Regions from separate parts of the Halomonas sp. 113 genome, predicted to be linked through region 3. Evidence: predicted binding sites of a transcription regulator. Region 3 holds the regulator's gene; each other region holds the start of a gene.
The links. The regulator FNR, encoded in region 3, switches genes on or off when oxygen is low (the NO sensors DNR and NnrR bind a similar motif). The targets are predictions, from matches to a motif close to TTGATNTANATCAA.
Positions count from the first base shown of each region.

Region 1: hemN (oxygen-independent coproporphyrinogen III oxidase) is a predicted target of FNR. The motif match lies at 1,565-1,578, and genes of this name have one in related genera.
Region 2: YERSI8AC_RS15915 (DUF427 domain-containing protein) is a predicted target of FNR. The motif match lies at 5,085-5,098, and genes of this name have one in related genera.
Region 4: ccoM (cytochrome c oxidase subunit CcoM) is a predicted target of FNR. The motif match lies at 4,644-4,657, and genes of this name have one in related genera.

Region 1 is NZ_LR881453.1:2,463,708-2,470,914, forward strand. It holds gene YERSI8AC_RS11510 (U32 family peptidase) at 1-501, opposite strand, end outside; gene ubiU (ubiquinone anaerobic biosynthesis protein UbiU) at 511-1,506, opposite strand; gene hemN (oxygen-independent coproporphyrinogen III oxidase) at 1,791-3,176, shown strand; gene YERSI8AC_RS11525 (nitrate reductase subunit alpha) at 3,351-7,148, shown strand; gene narH (nitrate reductase subunit beta) at 7,145-7,207, shown strand, end outside.
Region 2 is NZ_LR881453.1:3,379,861-3,387,067, reverse strand. It holds gene YERSI8AC_RS15950 (hypothetical protein) at 66-476, shown strand; gene YERSI8AC_RS15945 (hypothetical protein) at 1,326-1,787, shown strand; gene YERSI8AC_RS15940 (helix-turn-helix transcriptional regulator) at 2,120-2,323, opposite strand; gene YERSI8AC_RS15935 (hypothetical protein) at 2,320-2,691, opposite strand; gene YERSI8AC_RS15930 (LysR substrate-binding domain-containing protein) at 3,103-4,023, opposite strand; gene YERSI8AC_RS15925 (EamA family transporter) at 4,159-4,485, shown strand; gene YERSI8AC_RS15920 (DMT family transporter) at 4,626-5,048, shown strand; gene YERSI8AC_RS15915 (DUF427 domain-containing protein) at 5,198-5,518, shown strand; gene YERSI8AC_RS15910 (hypothetical protein) at 5,687-6,475, shown strand; gene YERSI8AC_RS15905 (hypothetical protein) at 6,484-7,207, shown strand, end outside.
Region 3 is NZ_LR881453.1:3,893,286-3,900,492, reverse strand. It holds gene YERSI8AC_RS18470 (DUF294 nucleotidyltransferase-like domain-containing protein) at 1-979, shown strand, start outside; gene YERSI8AC_RS18465 (DNA polymerase III subunit epsilon) at 985-1,638, shown strand; gene ttcA (tRNA 2-thiocytidine(32) synthetase TtcA) at 1,749-2,669, shown strand; gene fnr (fumarate/nitrate reduction transcriptional regulator Fnr) at 2,662-3,408, opposite strand; gene hemN (oxygen-independent coproporphyrinogen III oxidase) at 3,493-4,926, opposite strand; gene YERSI8AC_RS18445 (sulfite exporter TauE/SafE family protein) at 5,005-5,697, opposite strand; gene ccoS (cbb3-type cytochrome oxidase assembly protein CcoS) at 5,694-5,939, opposite strand; gene YERSI8AC_RS18435 (heavy metal translocating P-type ATPase) at 5,936-7,207, opposite strand, start outside.
Region 4 is NZ_LR881453.1:2,235,034-2,242,240, reverse strand. It holds gene YERSI8AC_RS10485 (bifunctional diguanylate cyclase/phosphodiesterase) at 1-1,263, shown strand, start outside; gene YERSI8AC_RS10480 (DUF3034 family protein) at 1,353-2,138, shown strand; gene YERSI8AC_RS10475 (group I truncated hemoglobin) at 2,149-2,616, shown strand; gene YERSI8AC_RS10470 (GGDEF domain-containing protein) at 2,600-3,652, opposite strand; gene YERSI8AC_RS10465 (hypothetical protein) at 3,745-4,260, opposite strand; gene ccoM (cytochrome c oxidase subunit CcoM) at 4,462-4,617, opposite strand; gene YERSI8AC_RS10455 (FKBP-type peptidyl-prolyl cis-trans isomerase) at 4,726-5,244, opposite strand; gene YERSI8AC_RS10450 (AmpG family muropeptide MFS transporter) at 5,385-6,746, shown strand; gene YERSI8AC_RS10445 (SEC-C domain-containing protein) at 6,766-7,207, opposite strand, start outside.

The DNA of each region.
Region 1 (7,207 bases), 1.4 Mb from region 3:
GTTAATAAGTTTGGCTAAGTCTTGCTGTGACATTTCCACCGGCGCTTGCCAACGCCGCATGCCGGCACGGGCCATAACGCCCAGTGTCGCCGGGTTGTAGAGGTTGAGCGCAGCACCGGCGATGAACGGCAGTCCGGCACTGGAGAGTCGTTGCAGGGCGCTTTGGTCATTGGCCTCGACGATAAAATCACCGTTGTCACACAGCTTGCGCAAGTCACGCAGGTCGGCTTCGGACTCGACCAAGGTCTGGCTGGCGAGTACTACCTGCTTGCCCGCCTGGCTGAGCTCGCGCCCAATGCCTAGCCAGTCGTCCAGTTTCATATCGCGGCGCCGCGAGCAGACGGTTTCGCCCAGGGTTATAATCTCTACCGGCCAGTCGGCCGCCTCGCGGTAGAAGTCGGCGTAGCGTTGCCGAGTCCAGTAAAAAAGCACCGGCCCGAGGGAGAGTTGCAGAGGGCCGGTTGATAAGGTCGGTGATAGGGGAGGTGTAGTGTTCGGCATAGTAGGCTCCTATTTCCAGCGGCGTTCGTAGGCGCCTAGGGTAGTGATGGCACCTTCGGAAAGCTCGGCAAGGCCTGCCATCCAGGCGGGTTCTGGATCAAAGCGCTCAGGCTGAGCCTCTAGGCGGTTGAGCGCCTGGCGCCAGATCCCGGCCACTTTAGAGACATAGGCGGGGCTGCGCTGACGACCTTCAATTTTGACGGCGCTAATACCCAGGTCGCGTAGCTCCGGCAATAGCTCCAGGGTATTGAGGCTGGTGGGTTCCTCAATGGCGTGATAGGTCTCGCCCGCCACCTCGAAGCGACCCTTGCATAGGGTGGGGTAGCCCGCGCGCTCGCCTTCGGCGTAGCGGTCGATAAGAACATTGTTAAGGCGAGACTCTAAGCCCTCTGGCGTTTCTTCCCAGCGGACATGAGCCGCTGGCGAGCAGACGCCCCGGGTATTGGGCGATTCGCCGGTCAGGTAGGAGGAGAGATAGCAGCGTCCTTCGGCCATGATGCACAGGCTGCCGAAAGCGAACACCTCCAGTTCTACCGGTGTTTGCTTGGCCAGGTCGCGTACCTGAGTGATTGACAGCACCCTTGGCAGTACGGCGCGCTTGATGCCGAAATGCTGGTGGTAAAAGCGAAGCGCTTCATGGCTGGTTGCCGAACCCTGCACTGAAAGGTGCCGCGAGATCTCGGGGTGATGGCGAGTAGCGTAGTCGAGCAGTCCCATATCGGCGAGAATCAGCGCATCCACGCCCAGTTCGGCGGCCTGGTCTACGGCCCGAGTCCAGTGTTGCCAGCCATCGGGCTGGGGATAGGTATTAATGGCGCAAAAAACGCGTTTGCCATGTCGGTGGGCGTAATCGATCCCCTCGCGGGCACGTTTGTCGGTAAAGTTTAGCCCGGCGAATTGCCGTGCGTTGGTGATGTTCTGGAAACCGAAATAGACAGCGTCGGCACCTTCATCTACGGCGCGCTTGAGGGCGGGCAGGTTGCCAGCGGGACATACAAGCTCCATAGCGAGACTCCTTGCGGGAAAAGTCCGAGCATTTTAGTCACCTATTTTTTGTCGGCTTTTGACACAGGTCATATTGGGGTGGCTTTCAAAAGAGGATAACGCTGCAGAGTAGGCAAGCTGGATGCAGGCAGTTTTTAAAACGTATATTGTATGAATATTAACCAATGCTTGCTGCACCCACTTCCAGATTTATTTCTCAGAGACCTTTTTCAGAGAACTCTTCTAGAGCCCCTTTTCAGAGACCTATTCCTCAGAGACCTATTCCTCAGAGACCTATTCCAATCATGCAAGATGAACTGCTCTTCAATCGCCCCCTGGTAGAGAAATATGACCGCCCAGGCCCGCGGTACACTTCTTATCCCACTGCGCCCCAGTTTCATGCCGCGTTTGCCGAGGATGATTACCGTAGCGCCGCCGAGCGCAGTAATCGGGTCGCAGTACCCAAGCCGCTTTCGGTCTATGTGCATATCCCGTTCTGCAAAAGCCTGTGCTACTACTGCGCCTGCAACAAAATCATTACTCATAATACCGAGCGAGCCGCCGAATACCTCCAGTGGTTAAAACAGGAGATACGTGCTCAGGGAGCGCTGTTCGATACCACCCGCCAAATGACCCAACTGCACCTGGGCGGCGGCACCCCAACCTATTTAAGCAACGCCCAGCTAAGCGAACTGATGGCGGCGCTGGACGAAGCCTTTCACTTCGCCGCACCTGAAGAGCGTGAATTCTCGCTGGAGGTAGACCCTCGCACCGTGACACCCGAACAGGTGTACGAGCTCTACGCGCTGGGCTTCAATCGGTTGAGCTTCGGTGTGCAGGATTTCGATCACGACGTGCAGCAAGCGGTCAATCGCGTCCAGAGCGAAGAGCAGGTGGTATCCCTGGTCAAGGCTGCCCGCGAGGCGGGGTTTGAATCGGTCAGCGTTGACCTGATCTACGGTTTACCGCTGCAGACAGTGGCGAGTTTCGATACGACGCTAACCAAGATTATTGACCTGCAACCGGATCGCATTGCCGCTTATAGCTACGCCCATCTGCCCGAACTGTTTAAAGCTCAGCGGCTAATTCGCCCCGAAGACATGCCGCCACCCGAGCGCAAGCTGGAGCTGCTGGAGCTTACGATTAACCGCCTGACGGCCGCAGGGTATGTCTACATCGGCATGGATCACTTCGCCCTTCCGAATGACGAGCTGAGCTTGGCCCGTGAAAATGGCACTCTGCAGCGCAATTTTCAGGGCTACTCTACCCACGCCGACTGCGACATGATTGGGCTGGGCATTACCTCGATTGGCAAGGTGGGCGATACCTATAGCCAAAACGTCAAGGAAACTGCCCAGTATCAGCATCGCTTGGATGAAGGGCGTTTACCGGTCTTCCGTGGCTATCGCCTTAGCGATGACGACCGCCTGCGCCGCGATGTCATTAATACTCTGATGTGTCACGGCCGCCTTGAATTTGCCGCTATCGAGGCCCGGCACAATATCGATTTTCGCAGCTACTTCGCGAGTGCCTTGGCGAGCCTCGAAGAGATGGCGGACGACGGGTTAATTGCTTTGCGCGACCATGACATCGAGGTGCTGCCTTCAGGGAGGTTGATGATCCGCAACCTGGCCATGGCGTTCGACGCCTACCTGAAACCAACGGAAAACCGTTATTCGCGCACGGTGTAATTTCAACAGTGCCAACTGTCTATTCCTTTACGTTGGCCGCTCTATCACCTTGGGGGTAGACAGGGTGTATATGGAGGTAATCACGCAGTAATTCGCTTGTCGATCACGCAGAATCCACTCCATGGAACCCGCACTGTCGGGTATGCAAATTTCCGAGGAGCCTGGAGATCGACCATGAGTCACTTCATAGATCGGCTGAATTTCTTCCGCAAGTCCCGCGAGCCTTTTGCCAACGAACACGGTGAGCTACGCAGCGAATCCCGCCAGTGGGAAGATAGTTATCGTGCCCGCTGGCAGCACGACAAAGTAGTACGCAGTACCCACGGGGTGAACTGCACCGGCTCCTGTAGCTGGAAGATCTACGTTAAGAACGGTTTAGTTACCTGGGAAACCCAGCAGACTGACTACCCCCGTACCCGTCCCGACCTGCCTAACCATGAGCCGCGTGGCTGCCCGCGCGGCGCCAGCTACTCCTGGTATCTGTACAGCGCCAACCGCCTCAAGTACCCGTTGATTCGCAAGCCGTTGCTGGCGCTATGGCGCGAAGCGCTCAAGGCTAACCCAGATCCGGTCGACGCCTGGGCGTCTATTGTCGAAGACCCCGCCAAGACCAAACAGTACAAACGTGCTCGCGGCATGGGCGGCTTCGTTCGCGGTAACTGGGACGAGCTCAACGAGCTGGTCGCTGCTTCTAACGTTTACACCGCCAAGCAGTACGGCCCCGACCGTATTCTCGGCTTCTCGCCGATTCCTGCCATGTCCATGGTCAGTTACGCCGCAGGTAGTCGCTACCTCTCGCTGATTGGTGGCGTCTGCATGAGCTTCTACGACTGGTACTGCGATTTGCCGCCGGCGTCACCGATGACCTGGGGCGAGCAGACCGACGTTCCCGAGTCCGCTGACTGGTACAACTCCGGCTACATTATCGCTTGGGGCTCCAACGTGCCCCAGACGCGTACCCCGGATGCCCACTTCTTTACCGAAGTACGTTACAAGGGCACCAAGACGGTTTCGATCACCCCAGATTATGCCGAGGTTTCCAAACTCACCGACGAATGGCTGTCCGCCAAACAGGGCACCGATGCCGCCCTGGCGATGGCCATGGGCCATGTCATCCTCAAAGAGTTCCACCTCGATAACCCGAGTGCTTACTTCACTGACTATGTGCGGCGCTATACCGACATGCCGTTCCTGGTGGAACTGGAAGTGCGTGAAGATGGCAGCTTCGCACCGGGCCGCCAACTGCGTGCCAGTGATTTTGATGCTGCCCTGGGCCAGGAAAACAATCCCGAGTGGAAAACCGTTGCCTGGGACGAAACCCGTGACCAACTGGTGGTACCACGCGGTTCCATCGGTTTCCGCTGGGGCGAAACCGGCGACGAAGTGGGCAAGTGGAACCTGGAATCGCTGGACGCCGCAGGCACCGAGATCAAGCCGTTACTGAGTTTGGCCAATCACCACGATAGCGTCGCTCGCGTGGCGTTTCCTTATTTCGGTGGCATTGAGCACGAACACTTTGAACACGTCAAAGGGGCCGGTGTCGGCGCTGCTGACGACCTGCTGTTCCACAATTTGCCCGCCAAGCGGTTAAAGAGAGCCGATGGCAGCGAAATGCTGGCGGTCACCGTTTTTGATCTGATGTGTGCCAACTACGGTATCGACCGTGGCTTTGTCGGCGACGGCGAAGATGATGGCGCGACCTCGTTTGATCAGATTCGCCCCTATACCCCCGCGTGGCAGGAGAAAATCACCGGCGTCCCTGCAGAGCAGTGCACCCGGATTGCCCGTGAATTTGCCGATAACGCCAATAAAACCAACGGCCGTAGCATGATCATCGTTGGTGCCGGTATGAACCACTGGTACCACATGGACATGAACTACCGCGGCCTGATTAATATGTTGGTCATGTGTGGTTGTATCGGTCAGAGCGGTGGCGGCTGGGCCCACTACGTTGGTCAGGAAAAACTGCGTCCGCAGACTGGCTGGACGCCTTTGGCCTTTGGCCTCGACTGGCAGCGCCCGCCGCGCCACATGAACTCTACTTCCTTCTTCTATAGTCACTCCTCCCAGTGGCGCTACGAGAAGCTCGAGATTAAAGAAATTCTTTCGCCGTTGGCCAAGGCCGAGGATTACCCCGGTAGCCTGATTGACTTTAACGTGCGCGCTGAGCGCATGGGCTGGCTGCCGTCAGCACCACAACTGGACACTAACCCGCTACGCCTAGCGAAAAAAGCCGAGGCTGCAGGCATGTCGACAGCCGACTATGCCGTTGCGCAGCTCAAGAGCGGTGAACTGCGCTTTGCAGCGGAAGACCCGGATGCGCCAGAGAACTTCCCGCGTAATATGTTCATCTGGCGCTCCAACCTGCTGGGTAGCTCCGGTAAGGGCCATGAGTACATGCTCAAGTACCTGCTGGGTACTCGCCACGGTATTCAGGGTAAAGACCTGGGTGACTTCGGCGGCCAGAAGCCCGAAGAAGTGGTATGGCGAGCCGAGGCGCCGGAAGGCAAGCTCGACCTACTGGTGACGCTGGATTTCCGCATGTCCACCACCTGCCTCTACTCGGATATCGTGCTGCCTACGGCGACCTGGTATGAGAAGGACGACCTTAACACTTCTGACATGCACCCCTTTATTCACCCCTTGACTGCCGCCACCGACCCGGCTTGGGAATCGCGTAGCGACTGGGATATTTACAAGGGCATTGCCAAGGCTTTCTCCAAGGTGTGTGTAGGCCACCTGGGCGAAGAGACCGACCTGGTCACGCTGCCGATGCAGCACGACTCGCCAGGAGAGTTGGCCCAACCGGCGGTGATGGATTGGAAGAAGGGCGAATGCGCGCCGATTCCCGGTAAGACCATGCCATCGCTGATTGAGGTTAAGCGCAACTATCCCGAAACCTATGAGCGCTTCACTTCTGTTGGGCCGCTGATGGAAAGCATCGGTAACGGCGGCAAGGGCATCGCCTGGAATACCGATGCTGAAGTCGAGCTGCTGGGCAAACTCAACCATCGCAAACTGGATGGCCCGCATAAAGGGCGTCCGTTGATCGACAGCGCTATCGATGCTGCCGAGATGATTCTGACCCTGGCACCGGAAACCAACGGCGCCGTGGCAGTTAAAGCGTGGGATGCACTCTCCAAAATTACCGGGCGTGATCATACTCACCTTGCGAGGCCTAAGTTTGATGAGAAAATTCGCTTTCGCGATGTCGTCGCCCAGCCGCGCAAGATTATCTCCAGCCCGACCTGGTCCGGCCTCGAGGATGAGCATGTCTCCTATAACGCCGGTTACACCAACGTTCACGAGCTGATTCCCTGGCGCACCGTGAGTGGCCGTCAGCAGTTCTATCAGGATCACGCCTGGATGCGCGCTTTCGGCGAAAGCCTGCTGGTCTATCGTCCGCCCATCGATACCAAGGCGGCCAAAGGCTTCCAGCTTCCCGCCGACAACGGCTTTAAGAGCAAGGCGCTGAACTTTCTCACGCCGCACCAGAAGTGGGGCATCCACTCTACTTACTCGGACAACCTGCTGATGTTGACGCTTAACCGAGGCGGCCCGGTGGTGTGGCTCTCCGAGGCGGACGCGGCTGAGATCGATATCGAGGACAACGACTGGATCGAGGTCTACAACGCCAACGGCTCGATTGCCGCGCGGGCAGTGGTCAGCCAGCGGGTCAAAGCGGGCATGGTGATGATGTACCACGCCCAGGAGCGCAACGTGAACGTCCCTGGCTCTGAGGTCACCGGCACGCGGGGCGGTATTCACAACTCGGTCACCCGTGTCTGCCCCAAGCCAACCCATATGATCGGCGGCTACGCGCAGCTCTCTTACAGTTTTAATTATTACGGCACCGTCGGCTCAAATCGCGATGAGTTCGTGTTAGTGCGCAAGATGAAACACGTTGACTGGCTGGATGGTGAAGGCAATGACAGTGTTCAGAAGAACAGTGCTCAGGAGGCCGTGAAATGAAAATTCGTTCCCAGGTAGGCATGGTTCTCAATCTTGATAAGTGTATTGGTTGCCACACC
Region 2 (7,207 bases), 510 kb from region 3:
CACCGGACAGCCTTGTCGCTGCTTCGCTCTGCCAAGGCTGCCGCTTATTTTCAGCGTTAGGACGTATGAAACAAGTTCTAAAAGTCTTACTGGCAATCCTGCTGGCGCCGATAGTTCTCTACCTTTCAATAGCCGGGTGGTCATATCTCAAGGGGCAAAGTCTGCTGCCTGAAACTGAAAACCTTGAGACAGTTTATCTATTTCGGTTTCAAGACGATCGCGAGGTGGTGATTCGTGACCCGTTCGGTCAGATACGGAGATCGTGGGGCGCGAGCGCAGACTCGATCGTGGAAAACGGTGGCGTTCGCACTGTAGTTTTCACTGCGCCAGCCATACTAAAATCGTCGGTTGATTCAATTGAGCCCCAAGAGACAACCGTTCGAGTCAAAGGGTACATGGGCGTCTCCACTGACGATCTAACCTTTACTGTTGACGAAAATGGTGTCATCAGCAGTGACAACTGGCATGGGGGATAGAATGCCTAACCATTTAGTCAACGGGACGCCACCTGTACTTCGCTCCGTTGAAGCCTATTGCCAGTAATGTTATGAATTTAAAGGACTTTAAATGAAAGCTAAATTTCTAGCATTAGTGAGCGTAATTATATTTATCGCTAGCTATGCATTTTTTCTCAAGATTGCTTGGCCCGTATATACGCCAGACCAAGATGTTAATTATCTAATTGAGATAGCTTACTCTCTTATCACGGTAGGTTTACTCTCTGCTTTTATATCCGCACTAATTTGGATTTTTAAAAGATCAAATTATTTACTATGTTTACTTGTTTCTGTGTGTATTACATGTGGTCTTGGTATAGCCCTCTTACAGTTCATGACATTTCTAATTGTGAAAACGTCAGAGTACTATTCATAACAAGATAAGCGAGCAGGACTTATTTTGCTGTCGCTTCGCTCCAAAAAACGCAAAATAAGCCTCTGGAGGCTGTAGCAAAACCCCACTGATACTAAGTTTTGGTAGGTTGGAGAAAACAAATGAGGAGTGACCAGTATGTCCTGCTTCAAGGCTTATCACTACGATCAGAACGCCATGGTGGCGATCAACTCAACTACCAAGATCAGCTCCAGCCAGGCACCCTTGAACACGCTGTGCTGGTGTGCCACGAACAGGACTTGTCATTGATGGCTGCAAGATGTCCTCCGGTGCCTAAAGAGTGGTCGGACACATTCAAAAAATTGGGCGAGAAGAGGGGATTACCAGGATGGCTCAGCCAGATGACTGGCTGAGCCAAAAAAAGGACGACAGGCGATAGACGTGACTCGAAATCGGTTTTTTATGTAGCCTCGTTAGGTGTAGGAGATGCTGAGATGTTTGAGTTACTCATAGCGGGAATTTCCATATTTGGTGGGGGGAGTTGGAACTGCACCCATGAATATGAGTACCCTCAGCAAAGCGTAAGAGAAACATTTGTAAGCAATATTCAATACGCTGAAGATTTTTCATATGTTGCTTCAAACAAAATAATTTATAGCCATCTAGATGATGAAGAGGTGTTTGCTCAGTTCTCCTACGAAGAAGAGGGTGTGGCCAAAGTACAGGGTAACCAGTTTTACCTCGACGGGCGTGCGTTCAATGTAGTAAAGGATTTCGACAAAATCGGACATTTCAAAGATGGATATACTAACAAGGTTACGGAATTTCTTAATGCGCCGCTGAGCTCTGAAGAGAAGACCCTGACTGTAATCTCAAGAAGTAGCACCAACATGGTAGTTGAACATGAACAGTCCGGGACAATTACGCAGTGCTGGGCTCTAAAAAGTGAGTCGTGAAGCAACTAACCATTCGCGTCACGCGGACACTATCTTGGCTGGGACGGCTTAAGCTTAGCTTTGAGACTGCTCCTGGCCGAATGCCGCTGCTAGCGAGCCTGAGCGGTCTTTCACTATGGCCGGGAAACGGTTGATGGCAGCAATTAAGAGCCGACCTGAAAAGATCCTTTGACGATATTCAAAACTTACTAATTGAGGGGGTATACCTCACGGCGCCGTACCTACTCGCACTGATGGAGACATAATACATATCGAAACCAATATGCCGCGTGCATGGAAATAACGATACTAGGCCTTAGCATCCCTAATATGAATCAACAGGCTGCTTCGGATCAGGCCGAGTGATCCTCATCATCAAAAATTTTCTCGATGGGCAAACCGAATGCGCGAGAAATTTGAAAAGCAAGTGTCAAACTTGGGTCGTACCTGCCATTTTCAATCGAATTAATCGTCTGACGAGAGACGCCCAAGATAGTAGCCAAACCTTGCTGCGACCAATCGTGCTGAGCTCGCAGCTCTTTAAGCTTGTTTTTCATTGATATCGTTTCTTAGCGATCATTAATCCAACAATCCACATCATCGCCATTACGGGCCAAACCCATAACCATGGTAGATGAGGCGCGCCGATGTTTTCCATGAACCCATAGCTAAACGTGAACAGAGCGGAGGCTGCGAAGGCGAACCCCAGAGCTTCGAACTGAATGCGTAGTTGCATCTCATCTAGCCGTCGCAACTGCCGAACTACCGCCCAACACATAAAGGCCGCAGGGATAACTGGGGAAAGGGTGATGGCCGCACGAACTACAAAATCGGCATCCTGAAATTGTGTCAGAGCGATCAATGATGCCACCAGCACAACCATGTAACACGCTAACGCAGCGCCCAACTCGTAAAGGTATTTCATCTATGTAGCCTCAAGTGTAAAGCAAGCTTTACGTTAGCTAATTTCAGACTGATAGTAAAGCTCGCTTTACATAATTTGACCGTCGTACGATGCGTTTTTGGAAGCACATCCCTGAAAATGGCTACGGTGGCTTGAATTATATTTTTGGGGCCAACGAGAAATAGAAGAGGATTATCCATGGATAATTGATACCACTCAGCGCGAGCGACACATGCTGTCACTGAAGGCACTATAAAAGGGGCTCGAAAGATCTTTTCGCGATGTGTTTCCTTCATTCGCCCCTCGTCTCAACACACCAACGCTCCCGCCTCGCAAATAACAGTATACTTAAGAATAAATAGCGGGCCTTCAGCAAGCAAGTTTGTCGGGTTGGCGTCAACCGACACCCATATCAGGGCGATGTAGCAGCGGCTAGGGGAGGGCTGGCGCCTGTGACTTCATTGCCGACGAAAGCGTAAGGAAGTCCGCCAGTTGCTGGGTGGCACGCTTCTGTGACGCCTGAACCATCACGAGTTCAACCATCGGCAGCTCCGGAAATCCCTCCCGCTTGCCTAGAATAATGTGGTCTTCAGCAAGCGCACTGGCGGGCAGCACACCGATGCCGAGACCAGCCGACACAGCGGCACGAATATTGTCATAAGAGGCACTGACATAAGCGCTGTAGCCGTGCTTTCCGGGCTGATCCAATGCGGCGAGTGCTGCGCTTCGGTAGCAACAGCCATCAGGAAAGATAACAAGTGGTATATCAGACATACGGTCAAAATCATGCCGTTGCGTGGCCACCCAATGGAGAGGCTCTCGCCGCAGCAGATGACACTGCCAGCGCGGGTCGCTTGGCGTGAAGTCTCCCACACACTTGAATATGGCGAGATCAAGGCCGTTACTGTCGAGCTGGTGGAGCAGTTGCGAGGAGAGCGCAGAGACAACTTCCAGACGCAGATTGCGGTTTAGCTCGGCGCAGCGGGAAATGGCTCCATGTAGATCCACCACCTTGAAATCATCGGGAACACCAATCAGCAGACGTCCGGCGATTTCGGGTTGCTGCATGGCACTCACCGCCTCAGACGTACGGGCAAGTATCTCATTGACGGCGGGAAGAAACCGCTCGCCGTCTGCCGTCAAGCCAAGGATGTGACCTTGGCGACGCTCCAGTAACTTGCAGCCGAGTATTTCCTCTAGCCGTTTTAGGCTTTGTGTGACCGCTGATTGGCTGCGGTACAACTGAAGACCTGCCTGCTGAAAACCATTGCCTTCGGCCAACAGTACGAAAGCGCGCAGGTGTTCCAGCGTGACTCGCCTATCGCCCAAGGGGGAAGGTTGGCAATCAAACACACTGCATCTCCGCATTGAACATTAATTTATCTAATTATGAATGGTTAATAATTAATTTCCACTGCATGTAACTCCCATGCACCATCAGTTTTATGGCGATGAAGCAAAAGCAAGCTGGCGCTTTTAGGGGGCTGCATGAACAATTTCGTATTAACTGGTTTGGTGATCATTTTCAGTATTGTTTGGAGTTCGGCATTTATAGCTGGTGCCATTGCACTGACTGATTTCGACCCCTTTACGCTGCTCACCATCCGGTTCTTATTGAGTGCGTTACTGATGCTGCTCATTTGCCTTAGTTGTGGCGGATTCAACTGGTCAACCCATGGGGATCGCATCGCTATCCGGCGCGGATTGCTGCTCGGCGTTCTTAACAACGCTCTATACCTGGGGCTGAGTTTTGTCGCCTTGCAAACGGTTCGCCCCCAGGTCGTTATTGTGATTGTCAGCTGCACGCGCCACTAGCCACAAGTTTGCTATCAGCATGGTGGGGCGTAGAACCCCTTTCCCCAATTAAGTTACTCGGTGCGGCGCTGGGTTTAGTGGGAGTGGTGGTCATCTCTGGCGTTGCTAGCGGGGTGCAGGTCGATATTTGGGGAGTTCTTATGGCGACTGGGGGCATGCTCGCCTTTGCCAGTGGCACCGTGTTCTTCCGCGGCCAAGGCGCAGGCCTTCCCGTCTTGCAGGCTAATTTCTGGCAATCCATAGCGGGCGCTGTCGCTCTTCTTCCCATGGCAATGGTGTTCGGGCAGCCGCTTGCCGTGCCTTCTACCGCTACGATGATAGCGATTGCACATCTGGTACTTGTCGTCACTATCGGTGGGATGAGTCTCTGGCTAGTGCTGATTCGCATCAGCGGCGCTTCGACGGCATCGAGCTACCACCTTCTTAATCCGTTCTTCGGCGTACTACTCGCTTATCTAATACTAGGGGAGCCGTTGCGCGTGGCGGATTTTATTGGGGCTGGGCTGATTGTAACCGGCTTAATTCTTACTACTCAGGCAAGGGCGAGAGCACGGCAGCGTTAGGGCAGTCGTAGTGAATTAGAGAGCAGTGGCAAAAACATGATACAGGTCATGGCCGTAGCCTAAAGTGTGATGAGTAGAGCATGGGATTCAACGAACTTTGCTGCTAGGCTCATTTTACTAGAGCTAAAAAAGCCGCAGGGAACAACTTAATGCCACAGGCACCTCGCATCGAGCTTCATCCCGTTAGCCAACGCGTGCATGTGCATGTTGATGGCAAGCTGCTTGCCGACTCGACCAACGCTCTCGAACTCCGCGAGCGCGGCTACCCGCCATGCCACTACTTCCCACGCGAAGACGTGCGGATGGATTTGCTTAACACCTCAGAAACGACGACCCACTGCCCGTTTAAAGGCAGCACGGTGTATTTCTCGCTAGGCGAAAATAAAGATATTGCCTGGAGCTACGAACAGCCGATTGAAGGGATGGAAGCAACGGGTAAGGTGGCGCTTTATGAGCAAATTAGCAAATGACACCTTTAGATCCAAAGAGGACGTTCACTGAAACCATAATTTGCGGGAGCTTTTAGCCAACACTGCGCGTTTTTATGGTGACGTTTGCATTATGAGTGCGCATATTTCTGGAAAAGTATGCTTTAAATTTCGGTAAAAAAATGGTTTATAAGAAGGCGCTGTATGCTTATGCGCCTTCTTGAAAAAATGATCATTGAGTTAACACGCATGCGCATAAATAAAACTGTTAAATTTCCAAAGAGGGAGCACTCTAGATTTATGGATATACAAGACTACTTGTCAAAACTAAATAGTGACTCTCAGCAAGTGTTTAGTGAAACTATTCGAGAAAAAGAAAAGCTAGGTACTCTACATCACTTATCTTCATGTATTTACGAGTTTTCAGATTGTTTGCTTGACCCTCAAGAAAAGCAAATGCTAGTTACAGTTAGTACGCAGCTTGAATCGGCAACTCTAAATTTGGTTCTAGGATTATACCGGCAGGCTTTTGCCTCATTAAGATTAGCACTAGAGATGGGATTGGCCACAATGTATTTCTCAGTCAATAAAATGGAATTGCATGAATGGCTCGATGGCCGTACTGATATTAAATGGTCAAAACTAGTAGATGAAGAAAATGGAGTATTATCCAAAAGGTTTTCAAATGCGTTCTTTACTGAATGCTCCTCATATACGGATGGGTATAGAGATAAAGCTATATCTACCTATAGAAAACTCTCAGAATATGTACATGGTAATAATGAGACTTGGGAGAAAAGTGGTCTTAAATTAGGCTATAAACCGGACTTATTAGAATTCTATTTTGACAGCTTTAAGTCTGTTTCAGAAGTTATTTTATTTGTTGCTGTATGTCGGTACACGAGATTAATCGATGAAGCTACTCGAGAATCTTTACAATTTATCCCAGAGGAATTTAGTCATATTTCTGAGATAAGAAAACTATTTGGTAGTGCATAGGAAAAGAAATGAGTGAATTTCACCTTAGAACAGAAAGTATTAAACAGTCGGATATTTTGAATCTGTCCGTTGTAAATTCTGCAGATAGAAATATATTGGAAGCTCTGAAGTCAAATGAGCCGTGCTTGTTGGAGGGGTCTAGAGGTACTGGTAAGTCATTTTTAATGAGAGTGGCAGAGTTAGAGTTAGAGGAGGAAAGCAGTGCAAATGTAACGGTTTTTGTACCGTTTAATATGAGTTCGCTTATAACAACTGAAGATAATCTTCAGTTTTACCACTGGATGCTGGCTAAAACTCTAAAATATTTGCTAAATAAGCTGAGGAGAAAAGGGGTTGTGGTTTCTGGTTTAACTGCAAACCTTCTTAGTAATGATGAAAGCGATACTGATGACGGAGTGCAGGTAAGCTTAAAACAAATCGTCAAGATGTTTGAGGATTCTTATAAGGGGGATTCAAAGTTAGATATTTCGTCTCTTCCAGACATAGAGGATGTGAAGGAAGCGATACTGCTGATTTGCGAAGAAAATTCGATAGACAAAGTCGTGTTTTTTTTCGATGAAGCCGCCCATGTTTTTAGACCGGAACAGCAGAGACAATTTTTCAATCTATTTAAAGATCTTAGATCGCCATTTATAAGTTGTAATGCAGCTATATACCCAGGAGTGACTCATTTTGGGGATTCGTTTGAACTTATTCACGATTGTGTCTATAAAAAAATAGAACGAAATATAT
Region 3 (7,207 bases):
TGCCAGTCAGCGCACCCCGGAGCTGGTCAAAGCGCTGATGGCCCAGGGCGTTAAGCTGCGCTTTGCGATGGATCTGCTTGCGGCACTAAACGGCCGTATTATTAGCAAGGCCTGGGAGTTCACTGTCGATAAGCGCTATCACGAGCAGAGCTGCATGATGGTGATGGGCAGCGAAGGGCGCGGTGAGCAGATTCTAAAAACGGATCAGGATAACGGCTTGATTCTTGCCGATGAAACCCAGTGGCCTGATCTTGCCAGCCATATGCAAACGCTCACCGATACCCTGATTCAGCTTGGTTACCCGCCGTGCCCCGGCAACATTATGGTGTCTAACCCCGAGTGGGTGGCCACGGTATCCCAATGGAAAGGTAATATTGCCAAGTGGGCCAGGGAGCGTGATGGCGATAGCCTGATGAAGCTGGCCATTATGCTCGATGCTCATGGCGTGGCGGGCAACCCGAGCTTGCTTGAGAGCGTGCGCGATGAGCTGTTTGAACGCTGCTCGGGCGATGAGCTGCTGCTTTCCTATTTTGCCCGCACGGCGCTGCGCTTTTCGACGCCGCTGACGCTGTTTGGTTCGCTGAAAAAGCCTCAGCACGGTATCGATATCAAGAAAGGCGGTATTTTCCCTATCGTGCACGGTGTCCGCACCATGGCGCTTGAGCGGCGCATCAAAGCCACCTCGACGTTTGATCGCTTGGATGCCCTGGTTACTGACGGCCGGTTGGATCGCCGTTTTGCCGATGACCTGGGCGAAGCGTTGGCGCTCTTTTCTGAGCTGCGCCTCAAGCAGCAGCTAAGTACGCTGGAAACTTCTGCGGATGCGAAAGAAACTAACGCCCAAAGCAGCAGACGCGCTAACCGTGTCGTGGTGCAGAACCTCTCTTCCCTGGAGCGCGACCTGCTGCGCGAAGCGATGCATATTGTCAAAGACTTTAAGCAGCGGCTTTCCCACCGTTACCATTTGGAGTATTCGTGAGCGGAATGCGGCTGTTAGATCGACATGTGACGCTATTTAGCGGCTCGCTGCGCACCTTGTTAAGGCGTGAAAGTGACCGGCGTCGTTGTGCAGACTCCCCCTATGCCTGGCTGTTTCAGCCCTATATGGGCGAAGAGCTGGTGGCACTCGCCTGCACCGCAACGCCCACGCAATCATCACCTGTGATCAGCGTGGCGGCAGTGGTGCTGAGCCATCAGCAGGTGCATACCAGCCGCGCTTTTGTGATCACCCTTGGCAGCGCGAAGCAGCCCGCGAGCGCAACGCTGCGCCGTCATCACTTGCTGTGCGAGGCGGGGGAGATACTGCTACCAAACAGTGATAACTTGAGCGCGCTAGTAGAATTTATCGGCAATCGGCCCATCGTTGGCTGGCAGTTAGAGAAGCGCATTGGAGCATTGAATGCACTGCTCAGTAAGCGGCTGAATTTTGCCCTGCCCAACGCCCAGGTCGATGTGGCAAAACTGCATCAGCGCCAACTGCGCCGTTTGCACCCGGAGGTCGAAGCGCCCAGCAGCTTCGCCCAGGCGTTGGCATGCTGGCAAGTACCCGTCATGGGCAAGCAGAGTGTGCTTGGAGAGGCCACCGCCAGCGCACTGCTGTATATGCGCCTGCAGCGTATTATGGCGCAGGCTGCTTAGGGAGGAGCGACGAGTAGTTGGGTCAAGGCGAAGAGTGTTGTTAGAATAGCGCCCAATTATTTATTTGTAGCGCCTCTTCTCTTCACCATACCCTCGGCAGTGCTTATACCATGCAATCTCTTGATCACTTTGATCCTGCTCACCTTGATACGGTTGGAGCCACCCCAGCTAACGCTGAGCACGACCAGCCTGAGCTGGCTGATGCGAAGCAGAAGCGTGAATTTAACAAGCTGCAAAAGCGTCTGCGCCGAGAAGTGGGCAATGCGATCATTGATTACCAAATGATCAATGAAGGTGATCGCGTAATGGTCTGCCTCTCCGGTGGAAAGGACAGCTACACGATGCTGGAGATTTTGCGCAATTTGCAGCGCAATGCGCCGGTCAATTTTTCGCTGGTAGCGGTCAATCTGGATCAAAAACAGCCGGGTTTTCCCGAGCACGTATTGCCTGCGTATCTGGATAAGCAGGGCGTGGAGTACCACATTGTCGAGCGCGATACTTACTCGGTGGTAAAAGAGAAAACCCCGGAAGGTAAAACTACCTGCGCGCTTTGTTCACGGCTGCGGCGCGGCTCGTTGTATGGCTTTGCCGAAGAGATTGGCGCCAATAAGATAGCCCTGGGCCATCACCGGGAAGATATTCTCGAAACGCTGTTTCTCAATATGTTCTTTGGCGGCAACCTGAAAGCGATGCCGCCAAAGCTGCTATCCGATGATGGGAAGAATATCGTTATTCGGCCGTTGGCCTACTGCAAAGAAGCGGATATTGCTGAGTTTTCGCGGCTGATGGAGTTCCCAATCATTCCCTGCAACCTGTGCGGCTCCCAGCCTAATATGCAGCGTCAGGTGGTCAAAGAGATGCTCGCCGAGTGGGACAAAAAGTTTCCCGGCCGCCTGGAGAGCATGTTCAAGGCTGTCACCAACATTTCCCCTTCCCAGTTGGCTGACCGCAGCCTGTTCGATTTTGAAGGCCTTGAGGCCAAGCAAGCAGAGCTACTGGCGGGGCGTATCCAAGCCTTTAACGTCAGCTAGCTGTTTGTTCTTCCTCTTCGGCGAGGGTAATCAAGCGCGGCATATCGAGAATGTTGACCTCTCGCCCGGAAACCGCCACCACGCTTTGTTGCTGAAAGCGGCTTAAAATGCGGCTGACGGTTTCCACCGCTAAGCCCAGGTAGTTGCCAATATCGGCCCTCGGCATTGAGAGGCGAAAGCTGTAGGGCGAGTAGCCCCGGCGACGAAAACGATCCGAAAGGGTAATCAAAAAGGTGGCCAGCCGTTGATCGGCGGTTTTGCGCGAGAGTAGGCGCATCATGCGTCGGTCATCGCGTAACTCTTTGCTCATGCTCCGATACAGCTGGCCACGTAGCTCAGGGATCTCTTCTGAGAGCAAATCCAGGCGGTCAAAAGGAATCTCGCAGACCGTGGTCGTTTCCAGGGCGATAACGCTACCGGGGTAATGCTCTTCGTCAATGCCATCCAACCCCACCAATTCACTAGGCAGGTAGAAATTGGTTAGCTGCTCGCTGCCGTTACCTTCGGCGGTGACCTGTTTCAAACTGCCCGAACGGACTGCGTAAACGCTGGTAAAGGTGTCGCCCTGACGAAACAGCGGCTCGCCTTTTTTGAGTGGTGCACGGCGACGAATAATAGCGTCGAACTGCCCCATATCGTCCAGCTCAAGGGCAAGCGGCAAGCACAGAGAACTCAAGCTGCAGGTTTGGCAGCGAGTTTCGTGGAGTAGTGAGCGACGACGGCTCATGGGTTCCAACATGCGTTGCTCCTTGAGTGGGTCACACTTATCAATTAGAAAATCCTTACTTATTATAGTCGCTTTAGCATGCCTGCAATAAGGTGATTAAACAATCTTAGAATACCGTTGTCCCGTTTGCCCGGAAAGGTGGGTATCAAACGCCATCGCTATATGGCGAATCAGCAGCCGCCCCATCGGCGTGGCGTTAAGCTGATCACCGCTGCGGGTCAGCAGGCCATCCTGTTCGGCGCTCTGCAGGCGCTCGAGCGCTGGCGCAAAGTAGCGGGGGGCATCGATGTTCCAGCGTTGACTAACGGCGGCCAGGTCAATGCCCATATCGCACATCAGCCGCTCAATCACATCCCGGCGGATCAGGTCGTCATCACTTAAGCGTATGCCACGCACGGTGGCAAGCTGCCCCTGATCCAGCGCCGCTTCGTAGCGGGCCAGATCGCTAGGATTCTGCGCATAGACGTCATCAATACGGGAAATCGCCGATACGCCAAGCCCGATTAAGTCGCACTGAGCATGGCTGGAGTAGCCCTGGAAGTTGCGCTGCAGCGAGCCTTCGCGCTGGGCAATAGCCAGGCTATCGTCAGGGCGGGCAAAGTGATCCATACCGATATGCACATAGCCAGCTGCGGTGAGCATTTCGATGGTGGTGCGCAGAATCGCTAGCTTCTCTTCTCCGCCTGGCAAGTCATCGACATTAATGCGCCGCTGCGGGGCAAAACGCTCGGGCATATGCGCGTAATTAAACACAGAAAGGCGCGCCGGGTTGAGCTCGATCACCTGGCGTAGGGTGTTGGCAAAGCTCTTTTCAGTCTGAAATGGCAAGCCATAAATTAGGTCGAGATTGAGCGAGCGAAAGCCCAGGCGATGCGCCTCCTCCATCAGCGTTTCGGTAAGTACCCGAGGCTGGATACGATTAATCGCTTTTTGCACCAGTGGACTTAAATCCTGAACGCCCAAGCTGATGCGATTAAAGCCGAGGGATTCGAGATGGCGCAGCGTAAACACATCCGCTTCGCGAGGATCTATTTCAATCGCGTAATCGCGATCAGCAGACGACGAAAGACCAAAACGGGCGTCCAGGCGATCAATCAGGTCACCCATCTGATTCAAGCTGAGAAAGGTTGGCGTGCCCCCGCCCCAATGCAACTGCTCCACCGGTCGTGATGTATCCAAATGGCGTGCGGTCAGCACCATCTCGCGGTCAAGCCGGGCTATATAGGGCTCGGCAAGGGCAGTGTTTTTGGTAGCGATTTTATTACACGCGCAGTAGAAGCAGATCTTGCGGCAGAAGGGCACATGAACGTACAGCGAGAGCGGACGCTTACTGGCATTGCTACGCTCCAGCGCCTGGGTCAGGTCGCCAGGGGTAAATTGGTCGTGAAACGATAGCGCTGTTGGGTAGGAGGTGTAGCGTGGGCCGTTGGTGTCGTAGCGACGCAGTAACGCTTCGTCCCACACCGGCTGCATAGGGGCTGCGGCAGCAGCGGGTGCAAGAGGCAAGGCAGCAGGGGTATGAACGGGCATGAAGGGGCGCTCCGACGTTAGGATATGCCGCTAGCCTAACCCGTGGTGAGGAGGTAAATGTTGAGCCACGTCATGCTATTAGAGGTTGTGTACCGAAAGTGTCCACAGTTGCCACAGCGCAAAAGCGATAATTGTCAGCGCTGCCACGCTGCGGGTCGCGGGGTGACGTATCAAATGGCTGAGCTGGCGGGCAGCCAGGCCAGTGGCAAGCAGCGCAGGTAGGGTGCCAAGCCCAAAGGCGCCCATGAGTAGAGCGCCCTGAAGCGGGTCGGCAATCGCTAAGCTCCAGGCCAACATGGAGTAGACCAACCCGCAGGGGAGCCAGCCCCAGAGCGCTCCCAGGGCGAAGGCTTGGGGAATATGCACTACGGGCATCAAGCGACGCCCCACGGGTTCGATAAAGCGCCATAGTCGCCGGCCAACGGCCTCCACTTTGAGCAGCCCTTTCCACCAGTTGGCGATATACAGTGCCATTAAGATCAGCATCAGCGCGGCAAATATCTGCAGCAGCAGGCGTGCCGTAGCAGAAAGGGAAAACAGCGTGCCTAGCAGTGCCACCAGCGTGCCTGCGCTCATATAGCTAACAATGCGGCCTGTGTTGTAGCTGAGCAGCAGGCCTCCCATGCGCGCCGGATGACGCATGCTGGGGGGAACTGCAAAGGTGAGCGCGCTCATAATGCCGCCACACATACCAATGCAGTGGGCGCCGCCCATCAAGCCAAACACAAACGCCGCCATTAGCGGCGGCAGATCAAGCCCCGTTGGATTCATGGCCGAGGCTCTTGGTCGTCGGGTGTGTCTGCCGCTGATGGTTCGGAAGATTTTTGCTTTGCCTGCTGATGCTGGCGGCGCTGCTCAGGGCTAAGATCGTTTTCATCCTCATCAAATAGAATGCGGTGCGCTGGGCCTTCTAGGTCATCGAACTGATCATTTTTCACCGCCCAGAAAAACGCCCAGACGGCGAGGCCCAGCAAAATCAGGGAAAGCGGGATCAGCAGATAAAGAATCGTCATGCGGCCACCGGTGTTGAAGTGTCTAGCGTTGGCGCGGGCTGAGGTCGCCAGCGCGACAGTCGCAGGGCATTACCCACCACTACTAGCGAGCTAAGCGACATTCCAATTGCGGCTAGCCAGGGCGGCACCAGACCCATTGCCGCCAGCGGCAGCGCCGAAAAGTTGTAGCACACTGACCAAATCATGTTCTGGCGCATGATACGCCGGGTGGCGCGGGAAATCTCGATGGCCTCAAAAATCCGCATCAGACGTGGGCTGAGCAGCACTGCGTCGGCGCGAGTGCGGGCTAGATCCGTTGCGCCATTCATGGCAATCGCCACATCGGCACCGGCTAACACCGGCACGTCGTTAATGCCGTCACCAATCATCGCCACGGTTTCGCCTGCGGCTTGAAGCTCTTTCATCCGGGCCAGCTTGCCTTCTGGGCTGGTGCCCGCATGCCAGATGGCAATATTGAGCTGATCGGCCAGGCTTTCCACTGCATCCTCGGTGTCACCAGATAGCAGCTCCACGCTTAAGCCCAGAGCCTGGAGGGCTTTGATCGTGGCGGCAGCGTCGTCGCGAACGCCATCGTGCAGGCCAAACCAGGCGCGGGGTGCACCGTTTTCACTAAGCAGCAGCCATTGGCCTTTGGCAGGCGCCGCCATGACGTTATCCACGGCGCTATCTATTGCGCTAGCCATTGCAAATTCGGGCTTGCCCAACCGCCAACGAGCGCCGTTTAGGCTCCCTTCGAGCCCTTGCCCGGTGTGGCTGTGAATATCTTTGGCTTGCAGGGTAGCCTCTCGGAACGGCCGAAAGGCGCGGGCGATCGGGTGTTCCGAGTGGGCTTCAAGGGCGGCGGCAATGGCCCGTGCATGCTCGGCGGTTAATTCACCAAAGGGCTGGGTTTGGGTAAGGTGCATTTCGCCGCGGGTTAGGGTGCCGGTTTTATCAAAAATCACCCGGGTAACGTTAGAGAGCGTCTCCATGGCATCGGCGCGGGTGATCAAGACGCCGCGCTTTCGCAGTTGGCCATGACCAGCTGCCAGTGCCGCGGGAGTGGCCAGCGCCAAGGCACAGGGGCAGGTCACCACTAGCACCGAAAGTAGTACCCAGAGCATCCGTGAAGGGTCGATAAACCACCAGGCGAGGGTCACGCAAGCCGTTACTACCAGCAGGCGCAGCACGAATAGGTGTGCCATGCGCGCAGCCATCTGGGCCAGCCGTGGGCGGCTGGCAAAGGCACGGTCGGTCAGATCGACGATACCCGCTACACGGGCATCGCG
Region 4 (7,207 bases), 1.7 Mb from region 3:
GATATCAGCCTTTTGATCAAACGCGGCGAGCCGTTTACCCTTCTGCGCCTGGCGATTAACAACTTTCGCGACATTAATGACACCTTCGGCTACGCGCTGGGGGATCACGTGCTGGTCACCCTGGCCAAACGCTTGCAGCACTTTGATGGCTCGGAGAGCACAGCCTACCGGATTGATGGTGATGAGCTGCTACTACTCGTCAAGCAGTCAAGAAGCGACTTTGCCTGGCGTACCCGACTGTTCACTACGCTGCATCACCCTATCGATCTTGATAAATCACCCATCACACCCTCACTTTCAGCAGGGGAAACCAACTACCCCGACCATGGCGACAGCCCACAATTGTTGCTGCGGCGATCCGATATAGCGCTGGATATGGCACGCCGTCACCGGCACCACCACCAACGCTACCTGGAGGGTCAGGATGAGCACCATTTGCGCCAGCTCACCCTGATTCGCGATCTACAGGATGCGGTGGGCAACGGTGAACTGTGGATGGCCTACCAGCCCAAAGTAGACACCCGTAACGGCCGTGTCGATCAGTGCGAAGCGTTGATGCGCTGGCGTCACCCGTCGTTAGGTTTTGTGCCACCCGATGAGTTTATTAGCTTGGCCGAGCGTTCGGGAAGCATCAGCATGCTTAGCCACTGGATGTTAGCCAATGTCTGCGCTCAACTGCATGCTTGGCAGCAGCATGGTTACCACTTATCGGTAGCAGTTAATCTCTCCGCCAGTGATGTGGTGGATCGCCAATTAGCTGCTTATTTGGCTAGCCTGCTTGAGCGCTATCGTCTTGCCCCTGCCCGCCTGAGTATCGAAGTCACTGAAAGTGCCGTTATGCAGGACGTTGATGCCGCCATGGCCACGTTGATGGAGCTCAACCAACTAGGGCTGCGTATCGCGATTGACGATTACGGCACCGGCTACTCTTCCCTAGCGCAAATCAAACGCTTGCCCGTGGATGAACTCAAGATCGATAAATCGTTCGTGTTGGCCATTGATTCCCAAAAAGATGACTTGACGATTGTCAGCTCGACCATCGAAATGGGCCACAGCTTAGGACTGCGCTTAGTGGCCGAAGGCGTCGAGAATCGCGCCAGCGCCGAGCTGTTAAGCAAGCTTGGCTGTGACTTTTTACAGGGCTATTGGATTGCTAAACCAATGCCAGCTGATGAACTCCCCGCCTGGTTGGATAATTTTACGCCGCTCTCCTTGCCCCACCCGATGTCTTCCTTACTAAAGGCGTTCCAGAGAAAGCCATGATGTTATTTCAATCTATATTTTCACCATCCAGTTCACCCTTTCGGCACTTTTTTTTCAGCTGCCTTGCGGTCTGTTTAGCGCTTGCGGCCATGCCCTCCTATGCCGGTAGCCGTATTGTAAGTACGGGCGGAGTGAGTGCTATTGAAGGGGCCGCGGGGGGTGGCTTATCGCCTTGGGCAGTGCTGGCCAGCACCGCCAGCGAACAGGAAATCGGCGTCACTGCCGCCGCTACCCGTGCCTGGGTGGACGATTATCGGCTAACAGTGACCGGCGCAAGCCTGAATGTTTATGACCGTATTGAAGTCTCAGTGGCGCGTCAAACGCTTGATCTAGACACCCTGGGTGGCGAGCTAGGCCAGGATATTTACGGTGCTAAGGTGCGCTTGCTCGGTGATGTGCTCTATCACCCTTGGGGCATTTGGAGTGTTGGGATGCAACATAAACGACTGGTTGATGGCACCATTCCCACCGCCCTCGGTGCCGATAAAACAAGCGGTACCGATATGTATCTTAGCGCCAGCAAGTTGCTGTTTAGCGCTGTTGCCGGGCGCAATATGCTATTCAACGCCACCCTGCGCAATACCAATGCCAACCAGGGCGGTCTGCTTGGCTTTGGCGGCGATCAGAGTAGCCGCTCGTGGATGGCCGAGGGGAGCGTGGGCGTTTTTATTACCCCGCAATGGGTTGTCGGTGCAGAGTATCGCCAGAAACCCGATAACCTAAGCGTAGTTAAAGAGGATGATTGGCAAAGTCTCTACAGTGCCTACTTCTTCAATAAGCACTTATCACTCACGGGCGCGTGGTTGAACTTAGGCGACATTGCCGGCCTACCTTCCCAACGCGGCGGCTATCTTTCACTTCAGGCAGCTTTCTAAGCGGGGCGCTATGAGCTTTCCACACAAATACAAGCGGACACACCGTGGTTTAATAACGGTTATTTTTGCAACAATCGCAATTACGCTCGCAGGCTGCACTCATCAGTCAGCCACTCAATCAACAACGCTTTACGAACGGCTTGGCGGTCAGGGCACTATCGACACGGTGGTCGAGAATCTCTTATACCGAATTGCGGATGATCCCGAAGTAGTGGTGTTTTTTGCTAACACCAATATCGATTTATTTGCTGAATCCCTGGCCAGCCAGCTATGCGATGTAAGCGATGGCCCCTGCCACTATGAAGGCCCGCCGATGGATCGTGCTCATCAACATATGGGGCTAACAGATGCACATTTTAATCGCTTGGTGGAACATCTCGATGCGGCTATGCAGGCGGAGGGTATTGCCCTTGGCGCACGTAATGAACTGCTGGGCAGACTCGCCCCTATGTACACAGACGTTATGCGTCTTCAGTAACCTGCCAACCGTCACGGCCCATCGCTTTTACCCGGTAGAGTGCTTTGTCGGCGGCTTCGTAAGCGTAGGGAAACGTTGCTTCATCGGCTACAAAACAGCTCCCGCCAACGCTTAACGTCACGCCTTTTTTATCCGGATGGGCAGAGTGGGCAAAACCAGCTTCCCGCAGCCCTTCAATTAGCTGACGGCAGTAACGCTTCAGCGTGTCGGTGTTCGGGCAGTGAAGTAGTGCCGCGAACTCATCGCCTCCCAAGCGGTAGAGCTGCGCTTCATCATTCAGCGTTTCACCAATCAATGTGGCCAATTGGCGCAAAAGGGTATCGCCTTGCGGATGCCCGTAGGCATCGTTGTACTGTTTAAAAAAGTCTATATCGACCAGAATCAGCCCCAGCGACTGGTGCTGCTGCACCAACACATCCTGATGCAAAGCGCTGCGATTACCGATCCCGGTGAGCGGGTCGCGCATGGCGCGTTTCATCCACTCGAAGGTCTCTTGAGTGGCGCGATCAGTGCGTCTTAGCTGGCGCTCATGGAGCCACCAAAACGCCAAGCCCATCACAAAGATCAATAAACTGGAGTAGGTCAGCACCTGACTATGCTGACGGGTGCTTTCGGAAAAATCGTTAATCGCTGCGCCCCGACGATCAAGCTGATCCATCTCAATATGGGTTAAGCATTGAATCGGTGCGAACAACGCCATCGCCGCAGCGATACGGTCAATGCCCCGCGCCGCGAGCAGCGCCACCAGCCGATCCAACTCCTTCAAACTAGGCTCAACGCAGGTATATTCACGCCGATAAATGTGCACATCGGCTAAGCCGTAGGCCAGGTCAATATCCAAGGCTGCGGCATCCAGCGCATCTTGCTCTGCCTGGTCACTCAATAGCTCGGATTGGGCATTTTGTAGGTAGACCCGTGCCCGAGTAGAAAGCTGCTGACCTGTAAGGCTCCCCGTCTGGCTGAAATAAGCCTGTATTTCGGGGTATACCCAGCGCGATTCATAAACAATCAACACCATAAGTGCCAAAAAGCTCATCAAGCTCAATGATAACCACGTAAAATAGCGGTGCTGGCGAGCTAAAGGCCGGGGACGAACTGTGGGCTGCGCGACGGGCCTAGTTTTGGATGTCACCACTTCGCCTCTATGCTACGAATCATCCAGATCCAGTCATTGAACTCACGCAGGTTTTCTACGTCGCGATCACCCTTGCCCTGATTATTGTAGTCACGCTCTACCAGCCGCACAGGGCCTCGCGTACGGATGGTGAGCGGATCGCCATCCTCAGAGCTAATCAGGTACCAGTTAGGGTCGTCCCACCCTTCTAAGGTAACCTCGTAGTCGTCCCAAGCGGTAAAGTGAAGCGCCGGGGGCACTTCGCCAAACTGTTCAATCAGAAAGGTGCGAAACTCGACGCCCTGCATCTCCACATCGCGCCCTTGATAGGGGTCATAGAGTGTAAACGTCGTATCAGACATGTCGTGCAAGTCACTTAAAGCGACCTTTTGAGTGACATCGCCGTTGATCATATTTACTGCCTGGGCAAAGGCAGTCGCGGGAAGTATTATGCCCACGACAATTAACGCGCACGCTAACCGATCACGTACACGACCCCACGGGCTGTGGTGTAAGGCAACTGCGTTCATGACAAAGCATCCTAGTGTAGTCATTGCTTCAATGGACTTTACCAGAGCACGCCTTGCATTGCTCATTAACGCACGCTATGCGATTGCAACTTTTCAGCACATTTCAGGCAAAAAAAAGCCAGCCCATGGTGGGCTGGCAACAGGAGGTTTACTGCGATAGCAAACCCCCTCCCCTGACAAGGTTTACACGAGGTGGGAAAGCTACTTTTTACGCTCATCTTTACGTAGATGATCACGAATCACGAAGCCCACCCACCCCAGCATAAAAACGATCACTAACGCGACGGTCACTAAGCCGAAAATAACTGTGTCATCCCAATACATGGTGAATCCCCCCGCCGTGATGTATGCGTTCATACTAGCCACTCAACGGCAGAAGAATGCTGACCTAGATCAAGTTACGGCAGGCGGGGGTAAGCGGTTAAACAGGAAATTGATACTGGTCAATTTTTGGGTGCTATTAACCTACAGCACCTTGCGGTCTTCGACTTTACTGTGTTCGGTACCTGGTGGTAACGGATGGCCTTTAGCTAATTCTGCACGGGTAGCTTCGCGTACGTCTAAAATGGTGACTTTATAGTTCAGCGTGCGCCCGGCCAGGGGGTGATTGGTATCGACGGTGACGCGGTCGCCATCGACTTTGAGTACCGTAACAATTTGCGGCCCGGCTTCGCCCTCAGTTTGAAAGCGGCTGCCCGGTTCCAACTCAGCGTTACCAAAAGAGCCACGGCTGACTTCTTGCACCAAATCTTCGTTACGCACACCGTAGGCATCCGCGGGCATTAGTTGAACGCTGAGCTCGGCACCAACGGTTTGACCTGCTAGTGCACTCTCCAACCCTGGCACGATATTGTCGTGGCCATGCAAATACTCTAGCGGCTTATTGCGCGCCTGGGAGTCATCCAATACCTGCTTGCTGCCATCGTTGAGCACGTCGCTGAGGACATAGTGCAAGGTAACTACCTGATGCGCCGTAATCGACATGGAAAACTCCTCTCCGGTAAGCTGTCGGTTTTGTGATAGAACTTCGCGATAGAACTTTGTGATAGCACTTTGCGATAAATACACTGCCTCAGTTTATCACTTGGCCGTTGCCAGCGTCTTTCCACCAGGAGTAGCGTTTAATGTTAAACCCCACCCCCCAGCGCACTTGGCTTGCTGCGCTGGCTATTTATTGTCGTGCCCCCGTTATTACCATGCTGTTTTTGGGGTTTTCTGCAGGCCTACCCTTTTTATTAGTGTTTTCAACACTCTCCGCCTGGCTGCGTAGCGACGGCGTGGAGGTAGCGGCAATTGGCTTTTTTGCCTGGATTGGCATGCTCTACTCGATCAAGTTTTTCTGGGCGCCGGTGGTAGACCGGTTAGCGCTCCCGATTTTGACCCGCGCCTTCGGCCAACGCCGCGGCTGGATGCTGTTAGCCCAGGGGTTGATCGTTGCGGGGTTAGTGGGGCTGGCCGGTTTGAGCCCGGTGGGTAATCTCGGCTGGGTGGCCCTCTTTGCACTGCTGGTGGCGTTTGGCTCAGCGACGCAGGATATCGCTATCGATGCCTATCGCATTGAGTCCGCCGATGACGATGTTCAGGCCGCCATGGCCTCGACCTATATTATTGGCTATCGCGGTGGCTTACTTGCCGCCGGTGCCGGCGCACTGTATATCGCGGCCTCTGCCTCTTGGGATGTGGCCTACATGAGCATGGCGGCGCTAATGGGCATTGGCGTTCTCACCGTGCTGCTGCGCCCTGAACCGAAGCGCGCTTCGCTTTCTATTCAACTTATCCATGAGCCTAAGGTACGGGCGTTTATTCGCGCCAGCCGCGGTAAGCCCAAACTGTTACGCCGCCTGGGTGCCTGGAGCATTGGTGCACTGGTCTGTCCGTTTACCGACTTTTTTCGCCGCTATGGAGTGAAAGCGCTGTGGATTTTGGTGTTTATTGCCGTATTTAGAATCAGCGATTTGGCCATGGCCTCCATGGCCAACCCGCTGTATATCGACCTGGGCTTCTCGCTGGCAGAGATTGCTAACGTGACCAATATATTCGGCATTGCGATGAGCATTACCGGTGGAATTCTAGGCGGGCTATGCGTGGCGCGCTACGGCATTGGCCCGCTGCTGATCTTCGGCGCGGGGTTGGTGATGGTAACTAACCTGCTGTTTGCCGTGCTTGCCGTGGTGGGTAATCAGTTGCCCATGCTGGTGGTGACGATTATCGGCGATAACCTTGCCAATGGCTTAGCCAGTGCGGTGTTTATCGCCTTTCTTTCCAGTCTCACATCACGCGCCTATACTGCAACGCAGTACGCGCTGTTCTCATCACTAATGACGCTGCCAGGAAAGTTTTTGAGCGGTTTTGGTGGGCTGGTCGTAACCTCTCAGGGCTACCCAAGCTTCTTTGTCATCGCAACGTTATTGGGCCTTCCCGCCATTATCTTGGCAATTTGGATCAGCCGAGACAAGCAGTTAGTACCTACCCCCAAGCCTGCTTAAGCAGGCTTGAAGGTTTAGGCTAGCGGTGTGCTTCGAGCCAGTCCAAGGCCCCTGGCGTAGTCCGCCACTGATCGCGCATCAAGGTGCGGTACTGCCACGCTTCCGCCCGGGAGCCGGGGTCAACTTGACCATCGGGGTGAGGCATGGAAGGCCGCGGGCTCTCTGCACAAATTAGCTCTAACGCGTAACGGTTATGGCCAAGCACATCGCCTAGCGCCGCTTCTGCCGCCTCACGCTGCTCTAACCGATAGAGTGCCAGGGCTTTACCCATCAAAAGCCCCAGTACCAGCGAGCCGTCGTCGTCACTCTCTTCCGCAAGTGCCAACGCTTCCTCGTTGCGATCATCGCGCAGCAGCTGGTCAAGTACCAGCTCGCGCAGGCCCAAGCTATCCTCCTGGTCGATCAGCAGTAGCTCCTCGGCGAGCTCCCTGGAGTGCTGTCGCGCCCCGCGCTCCATGCCA